2 regions of the Streptococcus dentiloxodontae genome follow, and region 2 is predicted to be linked to the other one. Evidence: predicted binding sites of a transcription regulator. Region 2 holds the regulator's gene; the other holds the start of a gene.
What was found. The regulator NrdR, encoded in region 2, represses ribonucleotide reductase genes. The targets are predictions, from matches to a motif close to ACACNATATATNGTGT.
Positions count from the first base shown of each region.

Region 1 (16,247 bases), on a different contig from region 2:
TGGTTCTTCTGTCAGATCAATATTGGTATTGCCAGCCAAGGCGTAAGCTACTACCAAAGGCGGACTGGCTAGATAATTTGCCTTGACCAAAGGATTAATGCGTCCTTCAAAGTTACGATTACCAGAAAGAACCGCACTGACCAGTAAGTCTTCCGATGAGATAGCCTCAGCCATTTCTGGGCGCAGACTGCCTGAGTTTCCAATACAGGTCGTACAGCCATAGCCGACCAAATTAAAGCCAAGCTGATCCAGATAGGTTTGTAAACCACTAGCCTTGAGATAACCAGTCACCACCTTGGAACCTGGAGCTAGGGATGTTTTAACGGTTGGCGATACGCTGAGCCCTTTCTCAACAGCTTTCTTGGCCAAGAGCCCAGCAGCCATGAGAACATAAGGGTTGGAAGTATTAGTGCAGCTAGTAATAGCTGCAATAGCCACATGACCAGTTGAAATGACCTCATCACCTTCAGGCAGGTGTACCGTAGCGGTTTTATCCAGCTCTGCCTTATCCAGACCAAAACCACGCACACCAGCTTCATGTACCAAAGCTTCCTGAAAGGCTTCTTTAGCTTGCGATAAAAGGATTAGATCCTGCGGGCGCTTAGGTCCGGAGATAGACGGCTTGATTTGAGCAAGATCAATCTCTACAATCTTAGTGTAATTTGGTATGACATCAAGATTGTAGAAAAGATCATTTGCTTTTGCATAAGCCTCAGTTATCTTGATTTGCTCGTCACTGCGATTGGTTAGACGCATGTAGTTCAGCGTTTCATCATCAATAGGGAAATAACCGCAAGTTGCTCCGTACTCTGGAGCCATATTAGCAATTGTTGCACGGTCTGCCAGACTAAGATTGGACAGGCCATCGCCAAAATATTCAACGAATTTTCCAACCACATTTTCCTGACGAAGAACTTGAGTCACCTTGAGCGCCAAATCTGTCGCTGTTGCTATTTTGGGTAATTCACCGACAAGATGGACACCGATAACATCTGGAACAGGGAAATAAGAGGCCTCTCCCAGCATGGCAGCTTCTGCCTCTATCCCACCGACACCCCAGCCAAGCACACCAATACCATTGATCATGGTGGTATGACTGTCTGTCCCAAACATGGAATCCGGATAGAGAAGGCCGTCTTTTTCAATGATAACATCACTCAAAAATTCGATATTGACCTGATGGATGATACCAGTTGCAGGAGGTACAGCTCGATAATTGTCGAAAGACTTTTCTGCCCATTTGAGAAATTCATAGCGTTCATTATTACGCTTAAATTCCATGCTAACATTATCTTCCATGGCAGTATCACAGCCGTAAAAGTCAACTTGAACACTGTGGTCGATGACTAAATCAACAGGAATCTCAGGATTGATTTGCTCTGCTTTTCCACCATTGTCAACGATAGCGTCTCGCATAGAAGCAAGATCAACCACAACAGGCACCCCCGTAAAATCCTGCAAAATGACACGGCTGGGTTTGAAGGGGACTTCAGAAGAAGTCGAAACATTCGGAAAATTCAGCAAGTCAGATATGTGATTTTTTGTGACATCTATACCATCATATTTTCTCAACAAACTTTCAAGCAAAATACGGATACTGTAGGGAAGCTTTTTTAACTCAACTTCTGCATCTCTAGCCGCATCAGATAACTTGTAGTATTGATATTTTTTGTTATTAACAATTAAGCTAGCTTGGTAATCCATCATATATAGCTCCTCCAAAATATAGTAAATAACGGTTTAATTATACACTTAATTTGATAGAAATACAATCTTTTATCGTACATATGTCATTTTTTATAACATAAAATAGCGAGTTTTAAGCTAAAACTTCTAAATTCCCTTAAATAAGTTCACTTTATATAACATCAAAATCACATCATTTGCAGCTAATCTTACTTTTTCCAAAATCATTTAGTATTAACATATTCAATAAAATCTTCAAGTGCTCTTTTTTTGTCTTGAAATGACTTGACAAATCAACAACAAACACAATATATAGGGGGTTGTTTAATCGAATAACACAAAATATTGTATTTTGTTAGATAAAAAGCTTGCTTTTTTCTTCTATTTTGGGTATTCTATTATTTGCCGTATGGAACATGAAAATTCTTTATTTAGTCTTTAAATATTGAATAAAAAATGATCCCATGCTCATTAGAAAAGGAGAATACAAATGGCTAAAATTACGTTATTTTCAAAGAATAACTGCATGCAATGCAAAATGACTAAGAAGTTCTTGGAAAAAGAAGGGGCTGATTTTGAAGAAATCAATATTGACGAACACCCAGAAAAAATTGACTACGTCAAAGGACTTGGTTTCTCTGCAGCGCCCGTTATTGAAGCAGGGGAAGTTGTCTTTTCTGGTTTCCAGCCAGCCAAATTAAAAGAAATTATCTAGTTTTTTGATAAAACATTCAGAAAGGAATGAAAAGAAACAGCCCTGTGATTGTTGTTTCGTAAGTCCTTAAACTCAAAAAATGAGTTCAAGGGTTTGGTATAAAATATGAGTCTTAAAGAACTTAGCGATGTATCTTACTTTCGCCTTAATAACGAAATTAACCGTCCAGTCAATGGACAAATCCCGCTTCACAAGGATAAAGAAGCATTAAACGCTTTTTTCAGGGAAAATGTTAAACCAAATACTATGGCTTTTGACAGCATCACTGAAAAGATTGCATTTTTGGTTGAGAATGACTACATTGAAGCAGGCTTTATCAATAAATATTCTCCTGAGTTTATCGAACAGATCAATCGTGAACTACATTCACATCATTTCCGTTTCCAATCCTTTATGGCCGCCTATAAATTCTACCAGCAATATGCTCTAAAAACTAATGATGGCGAATATTATTTGGAAAATATGGAAGATCGGGTGCTTTTTAATGCCCTTTATTTCGCGGATGGTAATGAACAGCTAGCCAAAGACTTGGCGATTGAGATGATTAATCAGCGTTATCAGCCGGCAACACCTTCCTTCCTTAATGCAGGGCGCAGCCGTCGTGGTGAATTGGTATCGTGTTTCCTGATTCAAGTAACTGATGATATGAACTCTATTGGCCGTTCCATTAATTCAGCTCTGCAATTATCCCGTATCGGCGGAGGAGTAGGTATTACTCTAAGCAATCTGCGTGAAGCTGGTGCGCCCATCAAAGGCTATGCTGGAGCTGCATCAGGAGTTGTTCCTGTTATGAAACTCTTTGAAGACAGCTTCTCCTACTCCAACCAACTTGGTCAGCGTCAGGGAGCTGGAGTTGTTTATCTTAATGTTTTCCATCCTGATATTCTTGCCTTCCTTTCTACTAAAAAGGAAAATGCGGATGAAAAAGTGCGTGTTAAAACCTTATCACTTGGCGTAACGGTTCCTGATAAATTCTACGAGTTGGCACGTAAAAACGAGGATATGTACCTCTTTAGCCCTTACACGGTTGAAAGAGAATATGGTATTCCATTCAATTACATTGATATTACCGAAAAATACGACGAGTTAGTAGCCAACCCGAATATCACCAAGACCAAAATCAAAGCACGTGATTTAGAAACTGAAATTTCGAAGCTACAACAAGAGTCTGGTTATCCTTATATCGTCAACGTTGATACAGCTAATCGCAGCAATCCTATTGATGGTAAGATTATTATGTCTAATCTTTGCTCTGAAATTCTTCAGGTACAGGCACCTAGCACCTTAAATGATGCACAAGAATTTACTACTTTAGGAACCGATATTTCATGTAACTTAGGATCAACCAATATCATGAATATGATGACCTCACCTGACTTCGGACGTTCCATCAAGGCCATGACACGCGCATTGACTTTTGTTACTGATTCTTCCAGCATTGATGCGGTTCCTTCTATTAAAAATGGAAATAGCCAAGCCCATACTTTTGGCCTTGGTGCCATGGGGCTGCATTCTTACCTTGCTAAGCATCACATCAAGTATGGAAGCCCAGAGTCTGTTGAATTTGCAGATGTCTACTTTATGCTTATGAATTATTGGACTTTAGTAGAATCCAATAACATTGCAAGAGAACGTGGTGAAACTTTTGTTGGCTTTGACAAATCAAAATACGCTGATGGCACTTACTTTGATAAATATGTGACTGGCCAATTTGTTCCAAAATCGGATCGTGTCAAAGAACTTTTTGAAGGGCATTTTATTCCTCAAGCAGAAGATTGGGAAGCGCTGCGTCAAGCCGTTATGAAAGATGGTCTCTATCATCAAAATCGCTTAGCAGTTGCGCCTAACGGCTCTATCTCATATATCAATGACTGCTCTGCTTCCATTCACCCCATTACGCAACGTATTGAGGAACGTCAAGAAAAGAAAATTGGGAAAATCTATTATCCTGCCAATGGTCTTTCAACTGACACCATTCCTTACTACACTTCTGCTTACGATATGGATATGCGTAAAGTGATTGACGTCTATGCAGCTGCAACGCAACACGTTGACCAAGGTCTCTCACTGACCCTCTTCTTGCGCAGCGAATTGCCAAAAGAACTCTACGAATGGAAGACCGAAAGTAAACAAACGACACGCGACCTATCTATCCTGCGTAATTATGCCTTCAATAAGGGCATCAAGTCCATCTACTATGTCCGCACTTTCACTGATGACGGTGACGAGGTCGGATCAAACCAATGCGAAAGCTGTGTAATTTAACTGAGCAGTCAGGAATGAAGCTAATGCTCCTATCCTTGACCCAGCAGCCACTAGGGTAGCCTGTCTAGCTCACTTACTAACTCCGAAAATGAAGTACTATTGATTTCATTTTCTACTTGTCATAACTAAACAGCAAGTCTCGGGGAAAATTCTTGAACCCTACCTGTTGGGATTTACTCATTACATTTAAGAAACGAACGTATTGAACCCAAAATCAATACTTTTCGACTTGGTGACAAGAGCAACGTAGTTGCTCGGAGGTAACTCAAAGACTTCAGGTTTTGAGTTAAATCATGGAACGACGAAGTCGGTCGCTGACGACTCCACCACCCAAGAAAAGTATCAAAAAATAACTAAACAAAATACAGCTCATAACTCTATCAGGAGATAATCATGACAACCTACTACGAAGCAATAAATTGGAATGAAATTGAAGATGTGATTGACAAGTCAACTTGGGAAAAGCTAACAGAGCAATTCTGGCTTGATACTCGTATTCCCTTGTCAAACGACTTGGACGACTGGCGCAAGCTTTCTGCTGAAGAAAAAGATCTAGTTGGTAAGGTCTTTGGCGGTCTGACACTGCTAGATACCTTGCAATCTCAATCTGGTGTCGAAGCTATTCGCGGCGATGTGCGTACCCCGCATGAAGAAGCTGTGCTTAACAACATCCAATTCATGGAATCTGTCCACGCTAAATCTTATTCGTCTATCTTTTCAACTCTTAACACCAAATCAGAAATTGAAGAGATTTTCGAGTGGACCGACAACAATGAATATTTGCAAAAAAAAGCAAAAATTATTAATGATATTTATGAAAATGGAAATGCTCTTCAAAAGAAAGTCGCTTCTACTTTCCTTGAGACCTTCCTTTTCTACTCTGGTTTCTTCACACCGCTCTACTATCTAGGTAATAACAAGTTAGCCAATGTTGCTGAAATCATCAAACTGATTATTCGTGACGAATCCGTTCATGGCACTTACATTGGCTATAAGTTCCAGCTTGGCTTTAATGAGCTATCTGAAGAAGAGCAAAGCGAATTCCGCGATTGGATGTATGATTTGCTCTATCAACTCTATGAAAATGAGGAACTCTATACTCAAACACTCTATGATCCCGTTGGTTGGACCGAGGAAGTTATGACTTTCTTGCGTTATAATGCCAATAAAGCCCTTATGAATTTGGGACAGGATCCACTCTTCCCAGATACCGCTAATGATGTCAATCCTATTGTGATGAATGGTATTTCTACAGGGACATCCAACCACGATTTCTTCAGCCAAGTCGGAAATGGTTATCTGCTTGGAACCGTTGAAGCAATGAAAGATGATGACTATAATTATGGATTGTAATAAAAAACAACTCGAATGAGTTGTTTTTTTAATTGATAAATTATAAAAATGAATTCAATATAACATTTAATTGCCGTGAAAATGCTATTTTACTTTTATTTCAAATCCTTCTGCTACTGCTTCTGAAAAATTATTTTCAACGATTTCTGCACAGTGATCACAGATGTGAGCATTGTAAGTGCGATCTTTTGTCGTCATATCAACACGGCGGCAGCGCTCACAGACATCACCTTTGGCATGTGTGACAGCAAAAGCAACATTTTCAAATACCGTTGCATCTGATGGTGCAGTTTCTTGAGCAATTGTCAATTCGGACACGATAAGAAGCTGGGCAATATCACTATCTAATTGCTCAAGCAGAGCTTTTACATCATCTGAAGCATAGACTGTCAGATGAGCTTCTAGAGATTTACCAATAACCTTTTCATTACGAGCTTCCTCGAGAGCTTTTTGTGCCTGCGTACGGAAAGTCATGAAAGTTTCCCAATTTGTCAGAAGCTCAGCTTCATTGACAAAGGTTTCAGCTTTAGGCATTTCAGATAATTGAACAAATTCTTCGGTTTCAAAGTCAAGATAGGACCAGATTTCTTCAGCTGTATGAGGAAGAATAGGGGTTAAAAGCTTGGTAATTTTAACCAAAATATCATAGAAAACAGTCTGCATTTGACGGCGTTCTTTGCTATCTGCTGCTTCAATGTAAACAATATCTTTAGCAAAATCAAGATAGAAAGCCGATAAATCAATCGTGATAAAGTTGACAACAGCTTTGTAAATAGCCATAAAATCATAAGCTTCATAAGCATTTAAAATGGTTTGAACCAATTTATTAAATTTGACTGTTAGATATTGATCAACTTGACGAAGATCAGAAAAAGTAACGGCATCTGTATTAGGATTAAAATCAGATGTATTGGCAATCAAGAAACGAAGCGTATTTCTGATTTTTCGATAGGTTTCAGAAACCTGACCAAGAATATCCATTGATACACGAACATCACTATCTGTATCTACAGAAGCCACCCAGAGACGCAAAATTTCAGCTCCGTACTGCTTAGCAACATCGTTCGGCGAAATGATATTTCCTTTTGACTTAGACATCTTTTCACCCTTACCATCAAGAACAAAACCTTGAGATAAAACTGATTTATAAGGTGCATGTCCATTGACAGCTACAGAAGTGATAAGTGATGAGTTGAACCAACCACGGTACTGATCAGAGCCTTCAAGATAGAGATCTGCTGGATAGGAAAGATTATCACGCGCATTCATAACACCATTCCATGATGAGCCTGAATCAAACCAAACATCCATGATATCCGTTTCTTTCTCAAAAATGCCATTTGGAGAACTTGGATGGGTAAATCCCTGAGGCAGAAGATCTTTAGCCTCACGCTTCCACCAGATGACTGAACCATGTTCTTCAAAGAGATCTGCCACATGATCTGTAACTTCTTTGGTCATAATTGCGGTACCATCTTCTGCATAAAAAATTGGAAGAGGAACTCCCCAAGCACGCTGGCGGGAAATAACCCAGTCACCACGATCACGAATCATGTTATAAAGACGTGTCTTACCCCATGATGGATGAAAATTCGTCTTTTCAATTTCATCAAGAATATCTTGGCGGAATTGCGATACTGATGCAAACCATTGCGGTACTGCACGCCAAATAATTGGTTTCTTCGTACGCCAATCAAATGGATAGGAGTGAGTAATCACTTCTGATGCAAGGAGTAAATCACCTAATTTTTCCTTTACAGTTGGCAGAACCTTATCATAGAACTGACCTTCAAATTCAGGCCCCGCATTTTCCATCATGATTCCACGGCTATCAACCGTCACAGCTACTTCAAGTCCATTGGCAATCCCGACATTGTAGTCATCTTCACCAAAACCTGGAGCCGTATGAACAATACCTGTACCTGAATCTGTCGTAACATGATCACCAAGAATAACCAGCTCATCAACTTCTGTATCCCATGGATGCTCAACGACAATATGATTGAGTTCCTTACCATTATATCGAGCTAGAATCTCAAAAGATGCCCAGCCGAATTTTTCAGCCAAGCTATCAACCAGAACCTCAGCTACGAGGTATTTACGCGCTGAGCCATCAGGCAAAACAAGTACATAGGTCATATCCGGTCCAACAGTCAACCCTCGCGAAGCTGTAATGGTGAATGGTGTTGTGGTCCAAACGACAATGTAAGAATCAGTATCAAGAATCCCTTTGCCGTCTTTCACACGGTTAGCATAATAGAGTGAGGTAGAATCAATATCATGATATTCAATTTCTGCCTCCGCAAGAGCAGACTCTGATGACCAAGACCAATAGACTGGCTTAGCGCCGCGATAAATATAGCCCTTATCAGCCATAGCACCAAAAACACGAATTTGGTCTGCTTCATATTGCGGCTTTAAAGTAATATAAGGATTTTCCCAATCCGCTGAAACGCCTAGACGTTTGAAATCATCACGCTGTTTATCCACCTGAGAAAGAGCATAGTCACGACACATTTCAAGGTATTCAGCCAGATCCATCTCTTTACGTTTGACACCCTTTTTCGCTAAAACCTGCTCAATAGGAAGTCCATGTGTGTCCCAACCTGGAACATAGGGGGCAGAAAAACCTGACATAGATTTTGCACGTACAATAATATCTTTTGAAATTTTGTTCAAAGCATGCCCAACGTGAATATTACCATTGGCATAGGGAGGACCATCATGAAGGTGGAAAGAAGGTTTACCTTCATTTAATTCTTGACGTTTTTTATAAAGTTCAGCTTCCTCCCAAGCAGCCTGCCATTGCGGCTCTTTGTTCGGAAGTCCAGCACGCATCGGAAAAGCTGTTTTGCCAAGGTTCAGGGTTTCTTTTAATTTCATGTTTGCTCCTTAATAAAGTAATAGGCAGTCCCATAGACATAGAAAAAGCTCCCATCTCAAAGGACGAAAGCTCGTGGTACCACCTTGATTTAGATAGAAGATAAAGCACCTTCTATCCCTCTTTGAGCTGTAAGGTAGCTCAGACCTTCTAGCTTACTTATTTCTGCTAGAACGATTGAAAATGATAGCTAAACAATCAGAGACTGCAGGACTCACACCATCTCCTGCTCGCTGTTAATATCATTGCAAAGCTGTATTTTTCTTATTCGTTAATATTTAATTTGAAAGTCTGCGTTTCGTTAAGATTGATTCCATGCTCATCTGTATCGTTTTCAACTTCTTCTCTTTCCTGAATTACGAAGTCTTCTGGAGCAATGATTTCAACTGGCTGTGTATCGCCGATAGATGTTTCAGCTTCTAACTGTTTATTGCTCTCAGCAACACGGCGCTGTAGCTCAGCCATTTCTTCAGGAGTAAATTGGCGTGTTGCATCAAATGATGCAGCGTCATTTGATTCTGGCACATACTCATCAAGCACTTTTTCAACAACTTCTTTGAAAGCCGCATCTGAATTCTGAAGATAAACAGCTGTAGGCTGTAATAATTCATTCCATTCAGGCGCATTGGCTAAACCGAGCTGTCCTTCAACCGCAGCCAGCAAACGCTGGTGGAAAATACGGCTTTGACGTTTTAAATCCTCAGTTTCGACAGCTACACGTTTTGCTTCGTCGGTTGCATCGCGTAAAATCTCTGAAGCTTTTGCTTTAGCCTCTTCAATCAAATGCGTAGAATCATATTTAGCCTTGGCTAAAAGATTAGCAGATTCATCTGCAGCTGAGGTCTTTACCTTTTCAGCTGTTTCCTGTGCTAAAATAACAGACTTACTAAGAGATTCTTTCATTTCATCGAAGTAGGCTAATTTTTCGTCCAGATCTTTGATACGAGTCGCAAGAGTACGATTGTCACGAACCAACTCCTCATAGTCATCATAGATGATATCCAAAAAATCATCAACTTCTTCTGGACTGTAACCACGCAATTTTGTGGAGAATGTTTTATCTTTAATATCAAGTGCAGTAATTGCCATTACCTGTCTCCTTTAGTTTACATTTTTATAAAATAGCTAAGCTAGTTCAATTAGCTCGCAGACTTTACTAAGATTATCATAGTCAGTTTTTACTAGTTAATCCTTGAAAGATAAGATTTAAAAATTCATCAACCTTATTTGGATTATAATCATGAATCTTCTTTTGAGAATACCTTATCTTTTATATCAAATACCGTAAGCGCCATTATAACCTTCTTATCATCTAAAGCAAGTCTAATTTCGAATAGACTTTTTATTTAAGTTCTTTTCAACAGTAGCTTTATGTTTACCTGACTTAGAGTACCCCTCAAGGCTAAGCAGTTTAAAGCGGCCAAATCCCTTAACAGAAATCATATCTCCTGCTTCGACTTGCTGAGTTGGCTTAGTTAGGGGCTGATAATTCCGCTTGACTTTCTCACTGGCAATCAGCTTATCAGCTGCAGTTCGAGAGATTCTCAAAACAGTTGCAATAACATTATCTAAACGCAGACTGGATAAGAGAACAAAATCTCTAATAGCCTCTTCGTGATTTTCAATTTTATCACTCAGTGCAGTTTCCTTGAGACAAACAGAAGTTCTTCCAATTCTATCAACAGCACTTATGAAGTAATTCATCATAGCCGCTGTTACAAAGATTTGTGCTCTGCCATTATCATCCAATAAGATATCACCAAAAAGTCTGCGGTCAATTCCTAACTGGTTAAGAAGACTTCCCATAATTTGTGAATGGGTCAGTCTATGAAATTTGCTAGTATAAACAATTTCCAGCAGACGTAACTCAAAATCATTGGAGTCCAACTGATAATAGTTAGGTGCTATAATCACTCTGCCATATTCAGTCGAAAACCAATCTACACTGGCATGTACTGTCAAACCATAATGATTGCCAAGATCTCTTATTATTTGAATTTCACGAGGATTTAGAAAATCTGTCAGATGTGGAACATACCTATCTTCCACCTGCTGACAGTATTCTCTAATCCTCTCAACAAATACCCTTTCACTGGGCTGATAATGCTGTTCAATTTTATCAAGTTTCACCATTTTATATAAGAATTATTACCACAAGTCGGTATAAAACCTGCATCAGGACAATAGCTACCATAATAGTAAAATCAAGACCAGCAATAGTCAAGTTAAAGCGGCGCAATGGACGCAAAATTGGTTCTGAAAGCTGGTGCAACAGACGGCCAAACCAAGTATCGTAAGCTCCTGGGAACCAAGACAAAAGGGCATAAATTATCAGAATCCAAGAATAAACTGTAATCAAACGGCTCAGTAGAATTAATAAATAGGCGATCATATTTTATCGTCTCTTCATATCAAAATCAAAGTTAGCTTCTTGACCAATGTTTGCAAGCCCAATCTCTTCCATATCAACAACAACATTGATAGGTGTTAAAAGGTACATTGATGAACCAACCTTTTGTAAATTTCCAGTTAGAACTTTGCTAGCTCCGTCAATGAAATCCAGACAGCGACGTGCTTGAGCTTCTAACATATATTGGAAATCAATCAGAACACATTCATTTTCAATTAAGAGGTCTACAATTTCTTGTGCATCTTCATATCGTTTAGGGTATTTGATGGCAATTGTAGTCTTAGTTGGATTAGCTTGAGCCGCCTGCTGTATTTGACTGCGGTTAACTGGCAGACTGCGGACTGGCGGTGTTTCTTGTGCGTCTGTCTGACTTTGAGGACGTCGCGTTTGAACTACCTGAGGTCGATGACTAGCAATTGGACGCTGTTGGGGCTGCTGCGCTGCAGCTGGACGAGGCTGAGAAGCTGGTTTTTGTGTTGGCTCCTCATTTTCTGTTACCTCATCAGTATCAAAGTATGAGATAATTTTTTCAAATCTATCTTTGAATGCCATAGTTAATTCTCCATGTTATTTAAAGAAGGCTGTACCTATTCTGACAAAGGTTGAATGATTCTGAATGGCTATTTTAAAATCACCACTCATTCCCATACTTAGTTCATCACAAGGTATATTCTTTAAGTGTTTTGACTGAATTGACTTCCGAAGCTCTTCAGCTGCAGCAAAGATGCTGTTGAGTTCTTCATCCGTCGCATCAATTGGTGCCATTGTCATCAGCCCAACAACTCGGACTTTATCCAAAGGCTCAATTTGCTCAAGAACCTGTTCCATTTCTTGAGGCGAAAAACCGTGTTTGGTTTCTTCACCAGAAATATTGACTTGAAGGAAACAATTAATAGGATGTTCAGCACGTTTTTGAATTTCTTGAGCTAATTTAACTGAATCCAAAGCGTGAAAATAATCAACAAAGTTGATAACGTCCTTGACTTTGCGGCGCTGCAGGCTTCCAATCAAATGCCAAGTCACATCATAGCCGCTCAAGGCCTGATACTTATCCAAGAATTTATCTACACGGTTTTCACCAATGTGAGTAATTCCTGTCTGAACAAGTTCTTCTGCTGTCCTAGAATCAACATACTTAGTTACAGCAATAATGGATACATCCTGTACAGAACGTCCAGCCTTCTGACAAGCTTCAGCTACGGCCGAATAAACTGATTCCTTATTAGATTTTAAATTCATCATTATCGATTTTTAAAGAATGGCGGTGTTTCCAGTTCATCATCATCTTCTGTATTATTAGCAAAAGTTGACATTGTCAGCTGGCTATCTAATTCTCCAGTTTCTGGACGGGCAATATTATCACGACGTAAATCCCAATTACCAAAAGCTGATTGCTCTTGATTTTGAATTGGCACAGACTGAGCTGGACGAAGACCTGCTTGAGGCATATTATGTGTTTCACCGTAATCAAAGGAGTTGCGACGCTCAAATGATGGCTGTACAGTTGACTGGCCTTGAGGCTGACCTGACATTGCTGAACGTGTCTCAGAATTTGGTACCGATTGAGCAAATGGACGTGATGCTGGGATACCAGTAACCTTTTCAGTTTTTTCTTTACGAACACCTGTTGCCACAACTGTTACACGAATCTCATCTTTAAGAGTGTCATCAATGGCTGTACCAAGCCAGATATTGACACCCTTACCAGCTGCCTGACTAACAATTTCAGAAGCTTCTTCAGCCTCAGTTAATGTCATATCAAGACCGCCGGTAACATTGACAATAACATCTTCTGCACCATCAATTGTTGTTTCCAAAAGTGGTGAATAAATTGCTCTGCGAGCTGCTTCAGTGATACGCTCTTCTCCAGAACCAATACCAATACCCATAAGAGCATTGCCTTTATTTGCCATAACTGTTTTAACATCGGCAAAGTCAAGGTTGATAAGTCCAGGGCTTGTGATGAGGTCTGTAATCCCTTGAACCCCCTGACGAAGAACATTATCTGCTTCGCTAAGTGCTTCAAGAAGAGGTGTCTTTTTATCAACAATTTCCAGCAAATTGTTATTTGAAATGATCAGCAATGTGTCCACTTGTTCACGAAGTTCTTGAATCCCTTCAACAGCAAAATTACTGCGTTTATTTCCTTCAAAGCCAAATGGACGTGTTACAACTGCAACAGTAAGAGAACCGAGATCTTTTGCAATGCGGGCAATAATTGGAGCAGCTCCTGTACCAGAACCACCGCCCATTCCAGCAGTGATAAAGACCATATCAGCACCTGTCAGGGCTTCTGTCAAAGCTTCTTCACTTTCTTCTGCAGCCTTTCGACCGATTTCAGGCTGACCTCCAGCACCGAGACCGCGAGTCAATTTAGGTCCTAATTGGATAACTGTTTCAGCTTTTGAAGCACTCAAAGCCTGGATATCTGTATTAGCAGCTATAAATTCAACACCAGCTAATCCCTCATCAATCATTCGGTTGATGGCGTTTCCGCCACCACCACCGACACCGATAACTTTAATAACTGCACCTTGAACTGACGCAGCGTCAAATGAAAAACTCATTTTATTTCCTCACTTATATTCATTCTTAATCAAACATACTACCGAATATCCCGCGAACACGATCGCCAATTTTTTGCTTTGGTTCATCATCATTTTCAGCTGACGGCCCATTTGACGCAGCTGTAGCATCTAAAGGACGCGGAATATTGTGCACAACACCTTGCTGCGGATGAGCTGCCTGAACAAATTGGTCTGTATCTGCTGATGTTCCAACATCTACAGGTTTTCTGCGAAGCAATTCTTCACCTGTAACGGCTTTTTGAGCAATGACATCAACATCTGTCAGAGTTCCGACATACTCAACCAAACTAATAACATTGGCAAACATTGGATTGCGAATACCAACTTGATTGGGAACGTAAAGTTTAACATTGGTATTAAAGACTTCTTGAGCTACTTCTACGATACCTGGCATAATAGCTCCTCCGCCAACCAATACGATGCCTCCTGGCAACTCAAGAAGACGGCCGCGATCAAGATCTTGTTTAATACGATCCAGCAAATGCTTAATGCGAGCAGATATAATTTCGGATAAATAGCGCTCTGTCACTTCAACCGGAGCTCTTTCTCCAACAACCTCAACCTGAACTGTCTCTGTCTCGCTGGCTTCTGCAACATTGGCATCACCAAAATTAAATTTCAGAGCCTCTGCCATTTGCATCGAGGTTTTAAGAACCTTCGAAATATCCTTAGTGACATATTCGCCGCCTTCAGAGTAGATATTGGTAAATTGAAGTTCTTGAGCCCGCATACTGGCAACAGTAGTTTGACCGCCACCCATATCAATTACCGTAGCTCCGAACTCTCGTTCACCTTCGTTCAAAACAGTACGGGCAATTGCCAGAGGAGAAATAATAACATTCTCAACTTTGATACCAGCTCGTTCAACTGTTCTGCGAAGATTGTGAAGAATGGTGCTAGGACCTGTATAAATAAGTCCGCGCATTTCAAGACGAATACCCATCATACCGCGAGGGTCACGAATCCCCTGAAAACCATCTACAACAAATTCTTCTGGCACCAGAGAAATCACTTCGCGTTCAGGTGTAATACTCTTCGTCAAAGCAGAACGAACAACACTTTCGACATCTTCATCCTTGATTTCTTTTGAATCACTCGTTACTGGAATCATTCCTTGGGTAGGCTCAATCTGGAGCAGATTCGCAGGTAAGCCAACATTAACCTGTTCAATAGCAATGCCTGCTTTTTCTTCTGCCTGCTCAATAGCTGTCTTGATAGATTTTGCTGCAGTATCAATGTCTACGATAATGCCATCTTTGACACCTGAGCTTTTAACATTGCTGACTCCGATAACATTCATTTCGCCATTGATAAATTCTGCAACAAGAACTTTAATCGAGCTAGTTCCAATATCTAATCCTGTAAAAAAGCCATCTCTAGCCATTCACTCGACCTCTCAATCTTTTCAATCAGTATCTTTAGTAAGCTGTATAAAAACAACATTATTCAGAAATTATTATACCATAAAAAAGCGCATAATGTTAGTAATTTACGTTTTTTGTTATATAAACTTAATTTTATTCAGAAGCTGATTCTGTCAAGTTTTCAGTTGTTGTTTCAGTATCAACAGTCTGACTTGATTCTGTCACACTTCCTGCCTCTGAAGAATCACTGTTATCACTTGCCGCAGCATCTGCTTCTGAAGATGATGATTCTGCACTTGCAGCAGAAGATTCCAAATCTGATGTAGTGGTATAAATACCAACTTCCATATCAACAATTGCTGTCCCATCTAGCTTAGTCTTAATTTTGTCATAATAAGGCAGCTTGGTTTCCAAATCAGACAGAGGAACACGGACAGTATTTCCATCTTGCATCTCTAAAGACAGCAAATCAGGAGTAGCATCTGTAGCCGTTAAGCTGACTACTTTGATTTCAGAGGTCAGTTCCTTACTCATCTTAGCTATTTTCTTGACAAACGTTTTGAGGTAATCTTTGTTGTCAATATTAACCGTGATAAAGTTTTCCGGAAGATTATCAGCTGATACCAATCCATCAACCTTGCCATTTTCCAAAATAGGATTGTAACCATTGTCAGTCTGCTTATAAGCAACAATTTGATATTCGGTAATGGCAATATTTAAATTATTGGGAAAGCCATAACTAATCCTTGCATCTTTAACCCAAGTATTATCGGCCTCAATTTTTTTCTCAATCGTACTGCTGTTCCAAAGGACAGTAGTAATATAATCACTCTCCTGAATAGCGCTGGCTGATAAAATATCTGTTTCTTGGGCATTCACTAATCCAGAAACGGTGATATTTTTGTCTTTCGACAACGGTGAAAGCAGAAAAATAGATAAAAGTATACAAATACTAAAAAAAGATAGGACAATCCCTGCTAACCGC
Region 1 is NZ_JBRUHR010000006.1:6,234-22,480, reverse strand. Features, by position in the region: gene acnA (aconitate hydratase AcnA) at 1-1,707, opposite strand, end outside; gene nrdH (glutaredoxin-like protein NrdH) at 2,177-2,401, shown strand; gene nrdE (class 1b ribonucleoside-diphosphate reductase subunit alpha) at 2,507-4,666, shown strand; gene nrdF (class 1b ribonucleoside-diphosphate reductase subunit beta) at 5,060-6,019, shown strand; gene ileS (isoleucine--tRNA ligase) at 6,104-8,902, opposite strand; gene ACVRZ8_RS04695 (DivIVA domain-containing protein) at 9,165-9,989, opposite strand; gene ACVRZ8_RS04690 (YlmH family RNA-binding protein) at 10,224-11,033, opposite strand; gene ACVRZ8_RS04685 (YggT family protein) at 11,035-11,292, opposite strand; gene ACVRZ8_RS04680 (cell division protein SepF) at 11,296-11,862, opposite strand; gene ACVRZ8_RS04675 (YggS family pyridoxal phosphate-dependent enzyme) at 11,878-12,549, opposite strand; gene ftsZ (cell division protein FtsZ) at 12,552-13,877, opposite strand; gene ACVRZ8_RS04665 (cell division protein FtsA C-terminal domain-containing protein) at 13,903-14,115, opposite strand; partial or broken gene ftsA (cell division protein FtsA) at 14,088-15,282, opposite strand; gene ACVRZ8_RS04655 (cell division protein FtsQ/DivIB) at 15,416-16,247, opposite strand, start outside.
Region 1: nrdH (glutaredoxin-like protein NrdH) is a predicted target of NrdR. The motif match lies at 1,990-2,005, and genes of this name have one in related genera.

Region 2 (16,247 bases):
CAAGGACAGCTCATCTGAAAAGGAAAAAGTTGTTTTTGCAACTTCGGGAGCAACAGCGCCGTTTGCTTATCAAGATGATAAAGGTGAGTTAACTGGTTTTGATATTGAGGTTGCTAAAGCTGTCTTTAAGGATTCAGATAAATATGATGTAGAATTCAAGAAAACAGAATGGTCGTCAATTTTTACAGGGCTTGATTCAGATAAATACCAAATGGCTGGTGTTAATATTTCCTATTCGGAAGAACGCGCTCAGAAATATTTGTACTCTTATCCAACAGGGGCGACTCCATCAACACTTGTTGTGGCAAATGACAGTGATATTAAGTCTTATGATGATATTGGTGGTCATTCAACTCAAGTTGTCCAAGGAACAACAACTGCTACTCAGCTGGAAGAATACAATACTAAGCATTCAAATAACCAAGTTGAATTGAATTATACAAACGAAAATATTACCCAAATCCTAGGTAACTTGAATGATGGAAAATATGATTTCAAGATTTTTGATGCTCCAACAGTTAATTCAGTTATTAAAGATCAAGGGTTGACGAATCTTAAAACGATTGAGCTTGAATCAGCTGAACAGCCATATATTTATTTCTTATTTGCTGATGGTCAGGATGATCTTCAAAAGTATGTAAACAAACGTATCAAAGAACTTTATGATGATGGTACGATTGCTAAACTGGCAGAGAAATATCTTGGCTCTGCGGATTACATTCCAACCAAGGAAGATTTGAAGGTTCCAACAGGTAAATAAATAATAGAAGGGAGGCCAAGCCTCTTTTCTGCTTTTATGAGAAAAAAGAGCTGTTTCTATCGGAAAGGTTATAAAAAACAGCTCTTTGCTATAGTTTTTAGCTATATATTTATACAATTATAAACAATTTGATTCATGATAGTATTCATGGGATAATGCTATTATCAGATTTAATGAAGAAAGAGGTAACTTATGAAATTAAAGAAAATTCTTGCAGTTGCTGGTTTGGTGATTGCTTCGACAGTAGCTCTGGCAGCTTGTGGCGCTTCAAAGTCTTCTTCGGATTCAAACGGTGACCAAAAGAAAACCCTTCGAGTTGGAATTATGACGCTGGATGATGCGACAGAACCTGTCTGGGATCATATTGTTGATGCAGCAGCAGATAAAGGTATTACGATTAAACTGACTGAATTTACAGATTACAATCAGCCCAATGAGGCTCTTCAAAATGGTGAAATTGATGTCAATGCCTTCCAGCACGTTTATTTCTTGAACAATTGGAATTCTGAAAATAAAGGTGATTTGGTAGTGGCTGGAAATACACTTCTTAGCCCGATTCATCTTTTCTCAGGAACAGACTCAGACGGTTCTGCCAAATACAAAGATGTCAAAGATCTTCCAGATGGTGCCACAATTTCTATTCCTAATGACGGGACTAACGAAAGCCGTGCTCTAGTTTTACTTCAGGCAGCAGGATTGATTAAGCTTGATGTCAAAGATGGCGAATTAGCTACCATTAAAAATATTACTGAAAATAAGAAAAACTTAGATATTCAAGAAATTGACGCATCTCAAACTGCACAGACTCTTACTTCTGTTGATGCTGCCGTGGTTAATAATTCTTATGCTCAATCCGCTAATGTTGATTATGATACGACACTTTATCAGGAAGATACCTCACAAAATTTGTCTGATTGGGTCAATGTCATTGCAGCTCAGAAGGATTGGAAAGATTCTGATGTAGCAGATGCCATCAAGGTTCTTCTTGATGTTTATCAAACTGACGAGACAGCACAGCTGATTTACGATTCATCAAATAAAGTTGACCTTCCTGCTTGGGATGGAGCTCCGACTCAAAAAGAATTGGCAGCTGATTCAAAGAAAGATTAATAGCAATTTAAGTGATAGAATAGGCGTGTGAAAGCACGTCTTTGTCGTATTAAGGAGAGACTATGACATTTTCAACTGATGAACTGCAACTTAAAAAATTCAGAAATGACGAGACTGCTCAACATTATTTTGAGGTTTTACGTACATTAATTTCTAAAAAATCCATCTTTGCTCAAGGAATTGGCTTGGCAGATGTTGCAGGTTATTTGGGTGAGATTTTCGCTGGTGTTGGAGCTGAAGTGACAATTGATGAGACCTACACGGCTCCTTTTGTTATCGCTAAATTTAAGAGTCCTAATCCTAAAGCCAAGACCATTATTTTTTACAATCATTATGATACTGTGCCAGCAGACAGCGATCAGCCTTGGACAGATGATCCTTTTAAATTAACGGTTCGTAAGGGATATATGTACGGCCGCGGTGTAGATGATGATAAAGGGCATATAACAGCCCGTTTAACGGCCGTACGCAAGTATTTGCGAGAAGAAGGAGACTTACCTGTTAACGTCACTTTTATAATAGAAGGTGCTGAAGAATCAGCTTCTACTGATTTGGATAAATATTTGGAAAAGTATAAGGCAGACTTGCTGCCAGCGGATCTTTTGGTTTGGGAACAGGGCAGCCGCAATACACAAGGGCAGCTGGAAATCACTGGAGGAAACAAGGGGATCATCACCTTTAACTTGTCTGTTGAGTCGGCCGAGGTAGATATTCATTCTAAATATGGGGCAGTTATTGAATCAGCTTCTTGGTATTTAATCAACGCTATTTCCAGTATGCGAAATCAAAATGGCCGTATTCTGATTGATGGTATTTACGATCATATTGCTGAGCCAAACGAGCGAGAGCTTGCCTTGGTTGAATCTCATGCGATTGAAAATGCAGGGAGTCTACGTAAGCTTTATGGCTTGAAATTACCAGTTCTTGAAAGTGACCGTCGTTCTTTCTTAAAAACCTACTATTTTGAACCTGCCTTGTCTATTGAGGGACTTTCAACAGGCTATCAGGGGCAGGGTGTCAAGACAATCTTGCCTGCGCAGGCATCAGCTAAAATGGAAATGAGGCTAGTGGCAGGTCTGACCCCTCAATACGTTTTAGAATGTATTCGTGAGCATCTTAAAAAAGAAGGCTTTGATCGCATCAAAGTTACCTATACTTTAGGGGAAAAATCTTATCGCAGCGATATGTCTGCGCCAGCCATTCTCAATGTCATCAAACTAGCAGAAAAATATTATCAAGATGGCGTGGCTGTATTGCCAACGGCCGCAGGAACTGGCCCAATGTACATGATCTATGAGGCTTTAGGTGTGCCAATGGCAGCCTTTGGTTTAGGAAATGCTAACAGCCGTGATCATGGCGGTGACGAAAATGTCAGTCTAGCAGATTATTATACCCATATTGAATTAGTTAAGGAGTTAATCGCATCTTATGAGTAATGTTATTATCAACTTAGAACATATTGACATCACTTTTCATCAAAAAAATCGAGTTATTGAGGCTGTAAAAGATGTTTCCATAAAAATTGACAAGGGAGATATTTATGGAATTGTGGGCTATTCCGGAGCGGGGAAATCCACACTCGTACGTTCTATAAATCTTTTACAGATACCAACAGCTGGAAAAATTACTGTGGGGGATGATGTGATTTTTGAGAATAAAGCTGTTTTGCTTCACGGCTCTGCATTGCGGCAGAAACGTCAAAAAATAGGGATGATTTTTCAGCACTTTAATCTTATGGCACAAAAAACAGCCTATGAAAATGTTGCTTTTGCTTTGCGTCATTCTCACCTGAGCAAAGAACAAAAAGATCGAAAAGTTCGGGAACTGCTGGATTTAGTTGGTTTGGCGGACAGATCAGAAAATTATCCCGCTCAGTTGTCTGGCGGTCAAAAACAGCGTGTTGCCATTGCCCGTGCTTTGGCCAATGATCCTGAAATATTGATTTCTGATGAAGCAACATCGGCTCTTGATCCTAAAACGACCAAACAGATTCTTTCCTTGCTTCAAGATTTAAATAAAAAGCTGAATCTGACGGTTGTTATGATTACCCATGAAATGCAGATTGTCAAGGAGATTTGCAATCGTGTGGCGGTTATGCAAAATGGTCAGCTCTTGGAAGAAGGATCGGTTTTAGATATTTTTTCAAATGCCAAAGAAGATTTGACTCAGGAATTTATTGAAACAGCAGCTGGAATCGAAGATGCTCTTGATAAAATCAAAGCACAGCCTCTGGTTCAAGAACTTCCCAAATCAGCTCTATTGGTTCAGCTTAAATATGCAGGTGCTTCGACTGATCAGCCGCTTCTGACCCAAATTTATAAGAATTTTGGGGTATCAAGCAATATCCTCTACGGGAATGTGGAAATCCTAGAAGAGACACCTGTAGGAGAGCTTGTTGTCGTGCTTGACGGAGACACAGATAAGGTTTTACAGGCTCAGTCTGCTATTGAGGCAGCAGGTGTTGATTTAACAGTGCTTAAGAAAGGAGATCGTTAATGGAAAATTGGATTTTAGAACATTATCCGGATATTTACAGAATTGGGATGACAGGGCCTAATTCTTGGCCGGATGCTATTGTAGCAACGCTTTATATGACGAGCATTTCTTTCATTATTGGCGGTCTTTTAGGACTTGTCATGGGGCTTTTTCTGGTTTTGACAGGGTCTCGCGGTGTTCTTGAAAATAAAACAGTCTTTTGGGTTTTAGATAAAATTACTTCAGTTTTTCGCGCGATTCCTTTTATTATCCTGTTGGCATTGCTAAAAAGTTTCACTTACTTTATTGTGGGAACTAATCTGGGAATGTCGGCTGCTCTAGTGCCTTTATCAGCAGCAACTTTTCCTTTCTTCGCTCGTCAGGTACAGGTGGTTTTATCGGAAATTGACAGTGGTGTTATTGAAGCAGCCCAAGCTTCAGGAGCTACTCCTTGGGATATCATCAAAGTTTATTTGTCTGAAGGTCTGCCTGAATTGATACGTGTGTCTACTGTGACCTTAATTTCGCTTGTTGGTGAAACGGCTATGGCTGGGGCTATTGGTGCAGGTGGTTTAGGTTATATTGCGATTTATTATGGTTATAATCGTTCCAATTTTGATGTTACTGTTTTGGCTACGCTTTTACTATTAATCTTGATCTTCATCATTCAGTTTGCAGGAGACTTCTTGACACGCCGTCTGCGCCATAAATAAAAAAACTGGCATAGCCAGTCTTTTTAGTTGACATCATCACTGCCAGAAACAGCTGTTTGGCTTTTCTAAAGAGGTTTCTTATTGGGCAGACCAGGTTTTCGAGGGTATTTATTAGGTGTTTCTTTTTTCTTAATAACAACCGTTATGTTACGACTGTCGCCATTAGGGAGCTCATAAGTATAGCTTTCCTCTGCTTTTGAAAATAGCATAGCCAGCGCATTTTTGGCATCAGCCAACTCTTTATCTGCAGCAGCAGCTTTGAGGGCGATGAGCTTGCCTCCTACCTTTAAAAAAGGAATAGTCAATTCAGCCAAGACTTGCATGCGGGCTACCGCACGAGCTGTCACGAAATCAAAGCTGGCGCGAAAATTGCGATCTTGTCCAAAATCTTCTGCTCTGCCATGGTAAAAATGAACCCCATTTAGCCCTAAATCCTCGGCCAAATGATTTAGAAAGTTGATGCGTTTATTGAGAGAATCAATAATAGTTACGTCAATCTCAGGGCATAAAATCTTCATAGGAAGACTTGGAAATCCAGCTCCAGCGCCAATATCCAAAAGTCGAAGAGGCTGATTGGGAATTTTTCCTTGAAGAATTGGGACTGCAGAATCATAAAAGTGTTTAAGGTAGACATCATTCTTGTCAGTAATAGCAGTCAAATTAATTTTTTGATTCCACTCAATCAGTAGTTCGAAATAGCGTTCAAATTGTCTTTTTTGTAAATCGCTGAGCTTAAATCCCTGCTCTGTCAAAATATTATAAAAATCAGTAGGTGTCATTTATTCTCCTTTAATGTGCTTTTATTTTATCATAAACTAAGAAGCTGGCAAATAGAGAGTAATCTTCTCCTTACTGAGCTATAGCCTTTTCTTTTGTAAACGTTAAAAAACTGCTATAATAGTACTAGCTTTAGAAAATACGATCTTTTAAAAGGAGTTTAGCCATGTTTTATATTATTTCAGTAGTTGTTGCTGTTTTGCTTGTTTGGGGTGTGGTTGTCTACAATGGTTTGGTTAAAAGCCGTATGCAGACTAAGGAAGCATGGAGTCAGATTGATGTTCAACTCAAGCGCCGCAATGATTTAATTCCAAACTTACTTGAGACCGTTAAAGGTTATGCATCTTATGAGGAAAAGACTTTAGAAAAAATAGCAGAACTGCGCACGCAAGTTGCCAAGGCTCAGACACCGACTGAGACGATGCAGGCCTCAGATGCCCTTACCAAGCAAGTATCAGGTATTTTTGCGGTAGCTGAAAATTATCCAGATTTAAAAGCCAATAACAGCTTTGTCAAATTACAGGAAGAATTAAGCAATACCGAAAATAAAATCTCCTATTCACGTCAGTTATTCAACTCAACTACTTCAAACTACAATATGAAACTTGAGACCTTCCCTACCAGTCTTATTGCAGGTATCTTTGGCTTTAAACCAAGTCAGTTTTTGGAAACACCAGCAGAAGAAAAGGAAGTTCCAAAAGTATCTTTTGATTTCTAAATGTCTTGAAATGCAATAATAAAAAATATCACAGTGCGGTACTAGTAGTGCCGTATTTTACTCAGGAGTTATATGTTATACAAGCAAATTTCCAGCAATAAACGTAAAACCATTATTTTACTTATTGTCTTTTTTCTGATCTTAACAGCCATCGGAGCAGCAGCAGGCTATCTATTTATAGGGAGTCTTGAATTAGGAGCTGTCTTAGCACTGATTATTGGTTTTATTTACGCAGTCAGTATGGTTTTCCAGTCAACAAATGTTGTGATGGCCATGAATAAGGCGCGCGAGATTACGGCAGATGAAGTGCCAGATTACTACCATATTGTTGAAGATATGGCAATGGTAGCACAGATACCTATGCCGCGTGTCTTTATTGTTGAAGACGAATCGTTAAATGCATTTGCTACAGGTTCTAGTCCTGAAAATGCAGCTGTCGCGGCGACAACAGGCTTACTTGCAGTTATGAACCGATCGGAACTAGAAGGTGTTATCGGCCACGAGGTTAGCCATATCCGCAATTATGACATTCGGATTTCAACAATAGCAGTTGCCCTAGCTAGCGCAGTGACTTTGATTGCCAGCATTAGCGGACGCATGATGTGGTTTGGAGGCGGTCGCCGCCGTTCAAACGATCGTGACTACGGTGGCTTAGGTGTGCTTATTCTGCTTTTCTCTATTTTGTCTTTAATTCTGGCTCCTTTAGCAGCAACGCTTGTTCAATTAGCCATTTCACGTCAGCGGGAGTATTTGGCAGATGCCAGTTCAGTAGAGCTAACGCGAAACCCACAGGGAATGATTAATGCTTTGAAAAAACTAGATCAGTCTGCGCCGATGCAGCATCATGTGGATCAAGCCAGCGCAGCACTTTATATTAATGATCCTGATAAAAAAGAAGGCGGGCTAAAATCATTATTTTACACTCACCCTTCAATTTCAGACCGTATTGCTCGATTAGAAACCATGTAAGGAGACAGTATGTTACATCTTGCAGAAATAAAAAAAGCTCCAGAGGGGATCGCTTTTTCAAATAACTTAGATATTTTAGAGTCTATCAAAGATCGTTATAATCAGATACTGGATTTGACAAATGCAACAGCTGTTGGTCAAGCAGTTTATGAAGATGGTTTCTATCTTCTGGATTATCAATTAAGTTACCAAATCACCTTGCCCTCCAGCCGTTCATTAGAGCCTGTAAAGTTAGTCTATAATTTTCCGGTATCAGAGACATTTATAGAAGCGGATCAAGTATCTTCAAACAAAGAACTGGTGGATGAGGATCTAGTTCTCATTTTAGAAGAAAATGTCATTAATCTGGAAGAAAGTGTTATAGATAATATTTTATTGAATATTCCTTTAAAAGTGCTGACAGAGCAGGAGGAAAATGGTAAGATTAATCTATCTGGAAATGACTGGGAGGTATTGACAGAAGAAGACTTTGACCAGCTTCAGCAGGAGAAAAAAGAGAGTAACAGCCCGTTTGCACAGCTAGAAGGTTTATTTGACCAAGATTAAAGGTGAATTTTTAAACTTTAAAAATGTTTGACAATTTTAAAATCATATAGTATTATAGATTTAGGAATTGTTTTTAACATTTATCTTACTTAGGATAAATTAACAGACTTTTTTAGGGAATGAAAGTCTAAAAATATATTGGAAAGTGGTAACTACTTATTATGAGTAAACGAATTTTGATTGTTGAAGATGAGAAAAATCTTGCTCGTTTCGTCTCTCTGGAACTTCAACATGAGGGGTATGACGTTGTGACAGCAGACAACGGACGTCAGGGGCTTGATATCGCATTAGAAAAGGATTTTGATTTGATTCTTTTGGATTTGATGCTTCCTGAAATGGATGGGTTCGAGGTGACCCGTCGTTTACAGCAAGAAAAAGATACCTACATCATGATGATGACAGCACGTGATTCTATTATGGATATTGTTGCTGGGCTTGATCGTGGTGCAGATGACTATATTGTTAAACCATTTGCTATTGAGGAGCTTTTAGCACGCATTCGTGCGACTTTCCGTCGTCAGGATATAGAAGCAGCCAAAAATGCACCGGCCAAAACTTCAACTTATCGTGATTTGAAATTGGATGTCCAAAATCGTACCGTTGTTCGTGGTGATGAGGCTATTCCATTGACAAAACGCGAATTTGATTTATTAAATACTCTTCTTAGCAATATGAACCAAGTAATGACGCGTGAGGAGCTTTTGCTCCAAGTTTGGAAATACGACGATGCTATTGAGACTAACGTTGTGGATGTTTATATTCGCTATCTCCGTGGTAAAATTGACGTTCCTGGCAAAGAGTCCTATATCCAAACCGTTCGCGGAATGGGTTATGTGATTCGTGAGAAATGAGAAAATTACTAGATAAATTATTTGGGAAGATATCTCTTAAAAAGAAACTGACCATGACAACAGCTGTGGTCTTCTTTCTTGTACTGTCGTTTTTTACCTTACTTGTCCTTTTTTTGGCAGATACACTTCTGCTAAATCACGAGCGCAACAACGTTCAAAGAACACTGAGCAGTGTTGTTTCTTATATCGAAAAAGATAAAAGTGACGAGGAATTATCCGCTGAGAGCCTTGCACAGTATCTTTATCAATCTAAACCTTTGCCAGTTTCTGTTGAAAATGGTGTTTTGTCAGAAGCCAAGGTTACTGAGGGACAAGGTGCGGTATCCAATAAACTTTACGTTAATCAGGATATTTTCATTTACAATAGCGAAGGGGCTCTGGTTTTCACAACAACGAGTGACACTAAAAATCCGCCTGGTATGACTGAAAGTGACAAATTAGCGACGGTCTCTTATAAAAAGAGGAAAGGTTACGTTTTAGTTGAGCCGATTTATGCAGCCAACGGTGAAACAATTCTTGGCTATGCTCAGATTTTTCACAATTTAGACTTCTATTATGCGCTCAAGGGGAAAATGATTTTGTTCTTGCTTCTTTTGGAGCTGGGAGCTATTGTGTTAGTTGTTATGGCTACTTTGATTGTTATGACGTCAGTACTTCGGCCAATGAAAGAGCTGCATGAGACTATGGAAACTATTGCTAATTCGCCAAATGAATTGGAATTACGCTCCAAAGTGAAGACGCGAGATGAAATCGGTGATTTGGCGGCCAATTTTAACAATATGATGGATAAGATTGAGGAAAACAATCAAATCCAGATGCGTTTTCTCAGCGATGTCAGTCATGAATTACGCACACCAATTGCTGTTATCAAAGGGCACATGGATCTTTTGCAGCGCTGGGGTAAAAATGATCCTGAAATTTTAGATGAGAGTTTGGAAGCAGCCGGTCATGAGGCTAATCGAATGACAATTATGATTAATGATATGTTAGACTCTATTCGTGTCAAAGGTTCCTTTGATATGCATAAAAATGACACATCAGATCTTAACTCTTCTCTTAAAACCGTTGTAGGAAACTTTCAGATTTTACACGAAGGCTATCGCTTTGTTCTTGATAATCGTGAAGCTTCTGGTCGGTTGGCACAAATTTACAGTCAGCACTTTGAGCAGGCTTTGACGATTTTGATTGATAATGCGGTTAAGTATTCACCGATTAATAAAGAGATTCGAATAACCATCAAGGATATTGGGACTGAGATGTTAATTCAGGTTCAAGACAAGGGTGACGGAATTTCTGATGAGGATATTGATCATATTTTTGAACGCTTTTATCGTACCGATAAAGCTCGTAATCGAACATCTACTCAGGCTGGCGTAGGTATCGGACTGTCTATTTTACACCAAATTGTGGAAGCTTACCATTGTCGAATTGAGGTCAGTTCAGAGCTTGGTGTCGGCACACGTTTTGATCTTTATATTCCGTTTGCTGACAAGTAGGAATTTAGTTCCATTGTTAACTGTTTAGTAGGTGACATATAATTAAGGCTCATTATCAACTGTAGTGGGTGACTTATAACTAAGCACGAGAGAATCAGATTGGTTCTCTCTTTTGTGATGTTCAAAGAGAGCGGGATAAAGAAAATAACCAGTGGATGTTTTCTTCATGAGATTAAAAACAAAAAAGCGAATCGGAATTTCGTAGAAATTGATTTCTCAGCAAGCCCTAATTTTTACTTGCTGACCTGAAACAGTCCGCTGGACTATTTTTGACACTTGCTTTGCAAGTTTTATTTGAGGTCTCCCAGACCTTTTTAACCCATCCCGCACAGTCGATTAGGGATTGATATGAACTAACGTTCGTGGGATTAGATAAGCTCCAACAGTTCCCCAAACTGTTGGAGCTATCACTTAGGAGAAAATGTAATATGTACTTGTGCACAAATGCTTTTTTCTTAAGTAGCCAGTTTGCTAGGTGCTTTTCCTTTTTAGTCTTGTCATGTCGGTTGCAGTAGTCTTTCTTTTGTTCTACAAAAAAAGCTGTACAGGTGAGGTTGAGACTTGTAAGTAAAGCCGATAGATGTATAATACTAACCAAAGGAGAGAAAGATGTTTGAATTATTATTGCTTTTGGTTATATTACTGTTTTTCATTTGGCACTTTATCAGAACGCTTCGTTTGAGAGGAAAGCAGGTAGCAACTGAGCCTCTGTGGGTACCCAAAGAAATTGGTTGGGGCGTTTCAATCAATCCTAAAAATCCTTTGGGCTTTCGGATAAATCTAATCACGGATATTGCTGTGCTTGTAACTGTTTTTTATCTCATCTTTGTCATAGTCTTTTCATAGGGGGGCGTGTGAAGTTAGCCGGTCTTTTTTTAACTCTATTTAGATTTTTTTCTAAATAGTGCTTGCATTTTTGAAAAGAAAGCGTATAATTCTATTTAGAAAAAGTTCTAAATAGGAAGTAGAAGTAATAAACATGTCAAAGAAATCAAATGTGCTTATTTTCGTTATCTTAGCTTACAGTCTGTCTTGGATGATTTGGTTAGGAATGCGGTTCTCAGGCGTTCAGCTAGGTCAGCCGCTTTCGCAATTAGGAAGCATGCTTGCTATGTGGATGCCAGCTCTTGCCTTCTTTATTTTAAGGAAGATGAGACCAGCAGATATAAGATTACAGACTAAATTTTCAATAACTTTGAAGGGAAGATGGTACTATTATCTGTTAGCGCTTTGGCTGCCTGCACTTTTAAGCCTGTTGGGGAGTGGTCTCTATTTCGTCGTTTTTAGAAATCAGTTTAGTCTGGGATTTGAGTCGCTTCAAAGTACGCTGGCATCATCTGGTATCTCCAAAGGAAGTGTTCCCTTACAGCTGGTGGTGCTAGCCCAGTTTTTTGCAGCTGTGACTTATGCGCCTTTCTTCAATAGTCTCTTGGCCTTGGGTGAGGAAATTGGCTGGCGGGGCTATCTTTATCCAGCTCTGCGAAAGCGATTTTCGCTAGTACAGTCGCATATTTTAGTTGGTCTGATTTGGAGCCTCTGGCATTTGCCAATTAACTTGCAAGGTTATAATTATGGTTTAACCTACTTTGCCTACCCTTGGCTGGGTGTACTTGCGATGTTTATCTTTTGTTTTAGCCTAGGTGTTTTATTAAGCTGGGTAGTGGAAAAGACAGGATCCATTTGGTCTTCAGCTCTTATGCATGGGGCAGTTAATGGCAGTGCTGGTCTGGGTCTGCTCTTTCAGTTGCCATCTGAAAAGGCGGAGGCCATGCGTATCCTTGGTCCGTCGCTTGCTGGACTTTTAGCGGGAGTCCCTCTCTTGATTTTTGCGCTAGCTATTTTACAAAAGGAAAGGAAGGCCACTCGTGAGCTTCGCTAACACTTTTAAGGCACTTTCAAATCCTGTGCGACGGGAGATTTTGGATTTGTTAAAGGCAGGTAAGCTGTCGGCTGGGGAAATAGCAGAGCAGTTTGACTTGACTGGTGCCACAATTTCAAATCATCTCAAGGTTTTAAAACAAGCCGATTTGATTTTGGAAACACGTGAGAAAAATTTTATTTACTATGAGCTGAATACTTCTGTTCTTGAAGAAGTGTTGGTCTGGTTGGCTGATTTGAAAGGGAATAAAGATGATGAAAACAAATAAAAAATTATTGGCGTTAACAAGTCTGGTTATTTTACTGCCTGTCTTGATTGGCTGCCTCTTGTGGTCATATTTGCCAGAAAAGGTGGCAACGCATTTTAGTTTGTCAGGTCAGGCTGATGGTTTTAGCAGTCGTATGCTGGCTGTTTTTGGACTGCCGATAATTTTCTTGCTGCTGCACTGGTTTTGTCTCTTTACAACAAGTAAGGATCCTAAAGTTGAGAATGTCAGCCCCAAAATGCGTCTCGTCACTTATTGGATTATTCCGCTTGTTTCATGTTTTGTTATGGCTTCGATTTATGCTACTGCTCTGGGGTATGCTGTCAACCATGCCTTGGTAGCAGATTTGCTTTTGGGTCTTATGTTCATGGCCATTGGCAACTATATGCCAAAAATCCGTCGCAATCACACAATAGGCATTCGTCTGCCTTGGACTTTAGACAATGCTGATAATTGGATTAAGACACACCGCTTGGCGGGAAAAATTTGGCTGCTTGGGGGTCTCCTAATCTTTATCAATGCTTTTGTACAGATAGCAGTTGGTTTAGTGCTTGTTTTGACTTTGATGGTGATGATTGGAGTGCCAGTGATTTATTCTTATTGGTTGAGCCGCTCGGCTCATGACAATTAAGACAGAGAGTAGTTGAAATGTAAGATGAAAAACAGTTGGCGTCATCAGATAATACTAAAAGTGTTTAACGGTAACATTTCCGTTTGCTAGAAAATAAAAAAGTGAATTGTAAATTTCGGAGTCTTCAATTTCTCAACAAGCCCTAGTTTTTAGTTGCTGCCCAGCCTCTTTTGACACTTGCGAAGCAAGTGTCATTTCCCGATTAAAAAGGTCTGAGAGACCTTTTTAACCAACCACTGCGTCCGTCTTGCAAGTAAAATGACAAAAATACAAGGGCTGGGCACTTTTATCCTAGCCAAAATTTTTCAATCTCATTTTATTTATCCAATTATAGCATGCTGTAGGGTGTGCTATTTTCTTTATTTTATGGTAAAATAAAGTATTAAAATTCTGTAGATTGGGGTGAAGGTCTCATGCGTTGTCCAAAATGTCAACATCATAAATCCAGTGTTATTGATAGCCGTCAGGCAGAAGATGGCAATACTATTCGTCGTCGCCGTGAATGTGATAATTGTCATGCACGTTTTACAACTTTTGAACGTGTTGAAGAAGTGCCGCTTTTAGTTGTCAAAAAAGACGGAACTCGTGAACAGTTTTCACGTGATAAGATTTTTAACGGTATTCTCATGAGTGCACAAAAACGCCCTGTGTCCAGTGAAGATATTGAAAATGTCATTACTCGTATTGAACGGGAAATCCGTCGCAATCACGATAGTGAAGTTGAAAGTGATGTCATTGGCAATCTCGTTATGAAGGAATTGGCGGATTTGGACGAGATAACCTATGTTCGTTTTGCTAGTGTTTACCGTAGTTTTAAGGATGTAGATGAAATTGAGAAGCTTCTCCAAGAAATTACGAATACTGTCCGTTCTAAAAAAGAGTCTAAAAATGAAACCCATTGATGATTTTATTTATCTAGCAAATCAGGCTGTTTCAGTAGATGATATGAGCCTTATGCGTTGCTATTATCCGATTATAGGATCAGATGCTTATATCCTTTATCATTATTTGGTCAGTTTTTATGATAATGGGCGCAATCGTCATAAATTTGCAGATATTCTTAACCATACTGGCTTTGGGATGGAACCTTTGGAAACGTCTCTAGCTGTATTGACAGCTTTGGATTTGATAGCTTTTTACCAATCACCATCAGGTTTTTATGTTGTTGAAATTAAAGCTCCGCTGTCCAGCCAACAGTTCCTCAACCATGCTGTTTACTGTTCTCTTCTAGAGCAGAAAATTGGAGAAGTGGAGCTGTCTGAGCTGAAGCCTGCTGTTTTTGATAATTTGCGTGATCTATCTAAAAATTTTTCAGAGGTTTTTGGAACGATTGATAAATCGCTAAAGAGTGATAAACTGCAAGTTAAAAATAATTTTGATTTGACTAGTTTTCGTAACCGTATGCTGGCAGACGGTCTGCAGTTTAGCAATGAAAAAGAGGACGTTCCTGCTCTTTATAGCTTATCAGAGATGTATGGCCTGACTTGGTATGATATTTATTTGCTGGCTAAGGAGACAGCCAGTCAAAATCGTATTTTAACAGAACGAGTAGCCGTTAAATTGACTCAATCTAAACAAGCGCAAGCCCCAGATGCCAGTTTGACTGAAGAGGAAAAAGCTTTGCTGCAGCAGGTTAGGTCTGATAAAGCTCTGCCTTTTTTAGAAAAATACAAAAGTATTTATAAGGCGGAAGTGACTAAAAGCGAACGTGATATCATCAATGGGCTGGCGCAGCGTCATTTTCTGGATGAATTGATTAATCTTATGGTTCTCTATACGCTTAATCAGACTCATTCTGTCAATATTAATAAGACTTATATCACTAAGCTAGCCAATGATTTTGCCTACAAAAATATTACCAGTGCTGAAGCAGGATTGCTGGCTCTTAGGCCAGGTCAGCCCAAAAACGCTAAATCATCTAAAAAGAGCAAAAGAAGCAATGTTCCTCAATGGAGTGATCCTAATTATAAAAATGAAACGACAGCTGAGGAGCAGGCTAAACTAGATGCTATTAAAGAGCGTGGCCTCAAGCGTTTAGAAGAAAGCAGAAAGGAGTAGTCTATGGAAAAAATCAGTCAGACTATTAGTCGAGCTAGTCATCTTAACCATGCCAATACGGCAGATCTGACACAGACTATTTTATCTGATCAGGCTGTAGCATCCTTTATTCAGAAACATGGGCTGACACAAGAGCAAATTCAGCTCAGCTTGCCTAAATTTAACCAGTTTTTACTTGAACGGCACAAATTTCAACAGAGAGATTTAACTTACATTGCCAAAGGTTATGAACCCATCTTGACCATGAATGAAGGCTATGCTGATGTAACCTATAAAGAAACCCGCGAACTTAAGGAAGCTCAAGCTAAACAGGCTGTTTCAGAGCGTATCAATCTGATTAGTTTGCCGAGATCTTATCGCGATATTACCTTTGCTGATGTCAAGCTAGATGATGCCAGACGCGTTGAAGCCTATGAAGCTATTGCAGATTTTATTGCCAACTATCCTTTGCAGGCGCAAAAAGGGCTTTATCTTTTTGGGGATATGGGTGTCGGGAAATCCTTTATGATGGCAGCTATGGCTCATGAATTGTCTGAAAGAAAAGGTGCAACGACAACTATTTTGCATTACCCGTCCTTTACTATTGATGTCAAAAATGGAATTAAAGATGGCTCTGTTAAAGAACAGATTGATGCTGTTAAAAAAGCTGAAGTGCTAATCCTAGATGATATTGGTGCAGAGCAGCCTAGTTCTTGGATTCGTGATGATGTGTTACAGGTCATCTTGCAGCATCGCATGACAGAAGAATTGCCTACCTTTTTTACTTCCAATTACAGCTTTGCTGATTTAGAGGCTAAGCTTGCAAATGGGCGCAATGGAGATGAAACATGGCAGGCCAAGCGGGTTATGGAACGTATTCGTTTTCTGGCAAAAGAGATGCATTTGCAGGGAGAAAACCGTCGTTAGAAATTCTATTTTCAAAGGTAAAGCGATTAAAATCTGGCCAGCCGTCAGATTTTAATTTTACCAATCCAAGGAAAGATTATTTTCCTAAAATAA
Region 2 is NZ_JBRUHR010000003.1:42,124-58,370, forward strand. Features, by position in the region: gene ACVRZ8_RS02990 (amino acid ABC transporter substrate-binding protein) at 1-760, shown strand, start outside; gene ACVRZ8_RS02995 (MetQ/NlpA family ABC transporter substrate-binding protein) at 953-1,870, shown strand; gene ACVRZ8_RS03000 (M20/M25/M40 family metallo-hydrolase) at 1,933-3,306, shown strand; gene ACVRZ8_RS03005 (methionine ABC transporter ATP-binding protein) at 3,299-4,366, shown strand; gene ACVRZ8_RS03010 (methionine ABC transporter permease) at 4,366-5,058, shown strand; gene rsmG (16S rRNA (guanine(527)-N(7))-methyltransferase RsmG) at 5,124-5,837, opposite strand; gene ACVRZ8_RS03020 (LemA family protein) at 6,002-6,553, shown strand; gene htpX (zinc metalloprotease HtpX) at 6,626-7,522, shown strand; gene ACVRZ8_RS03030 (DUF177 domain-containing protein) at 7,532-8,068, shown strand; gene ACVRZ8_RS03035 (response regulator transcription factor) at 8,230-8,919, shown strand; gene ACVRZ8_RS03040 (ATP-binding protein) at 8,916-10,415, shown strand; gene ACVRZ8_RS03045 (hypothetical protein) at 11,025-11,261, shown strand; gene ACVRZ8_RS03050 (CPBP family intramembrane glutamic endopeptidase) at 11,395-12,294, shown strand; gene ACVRZ8_RS03055 (autorepressor SdpR family transcription factor) at 12,281-12,562, shown strand; gene ACVRZ8_RS03060 (SdpI family protein) at 12,549-13,190, shown strand; gene nrdR (transcriptional regulator NrdR) at 13,604-14,092, shown strand; gene ACVRZ8_RS03070 (DnaD domain protein) at 14,079-15,248, shown strand; gene dnaI (primosomal protein DnaI) at 15,252-16,154, shown strand.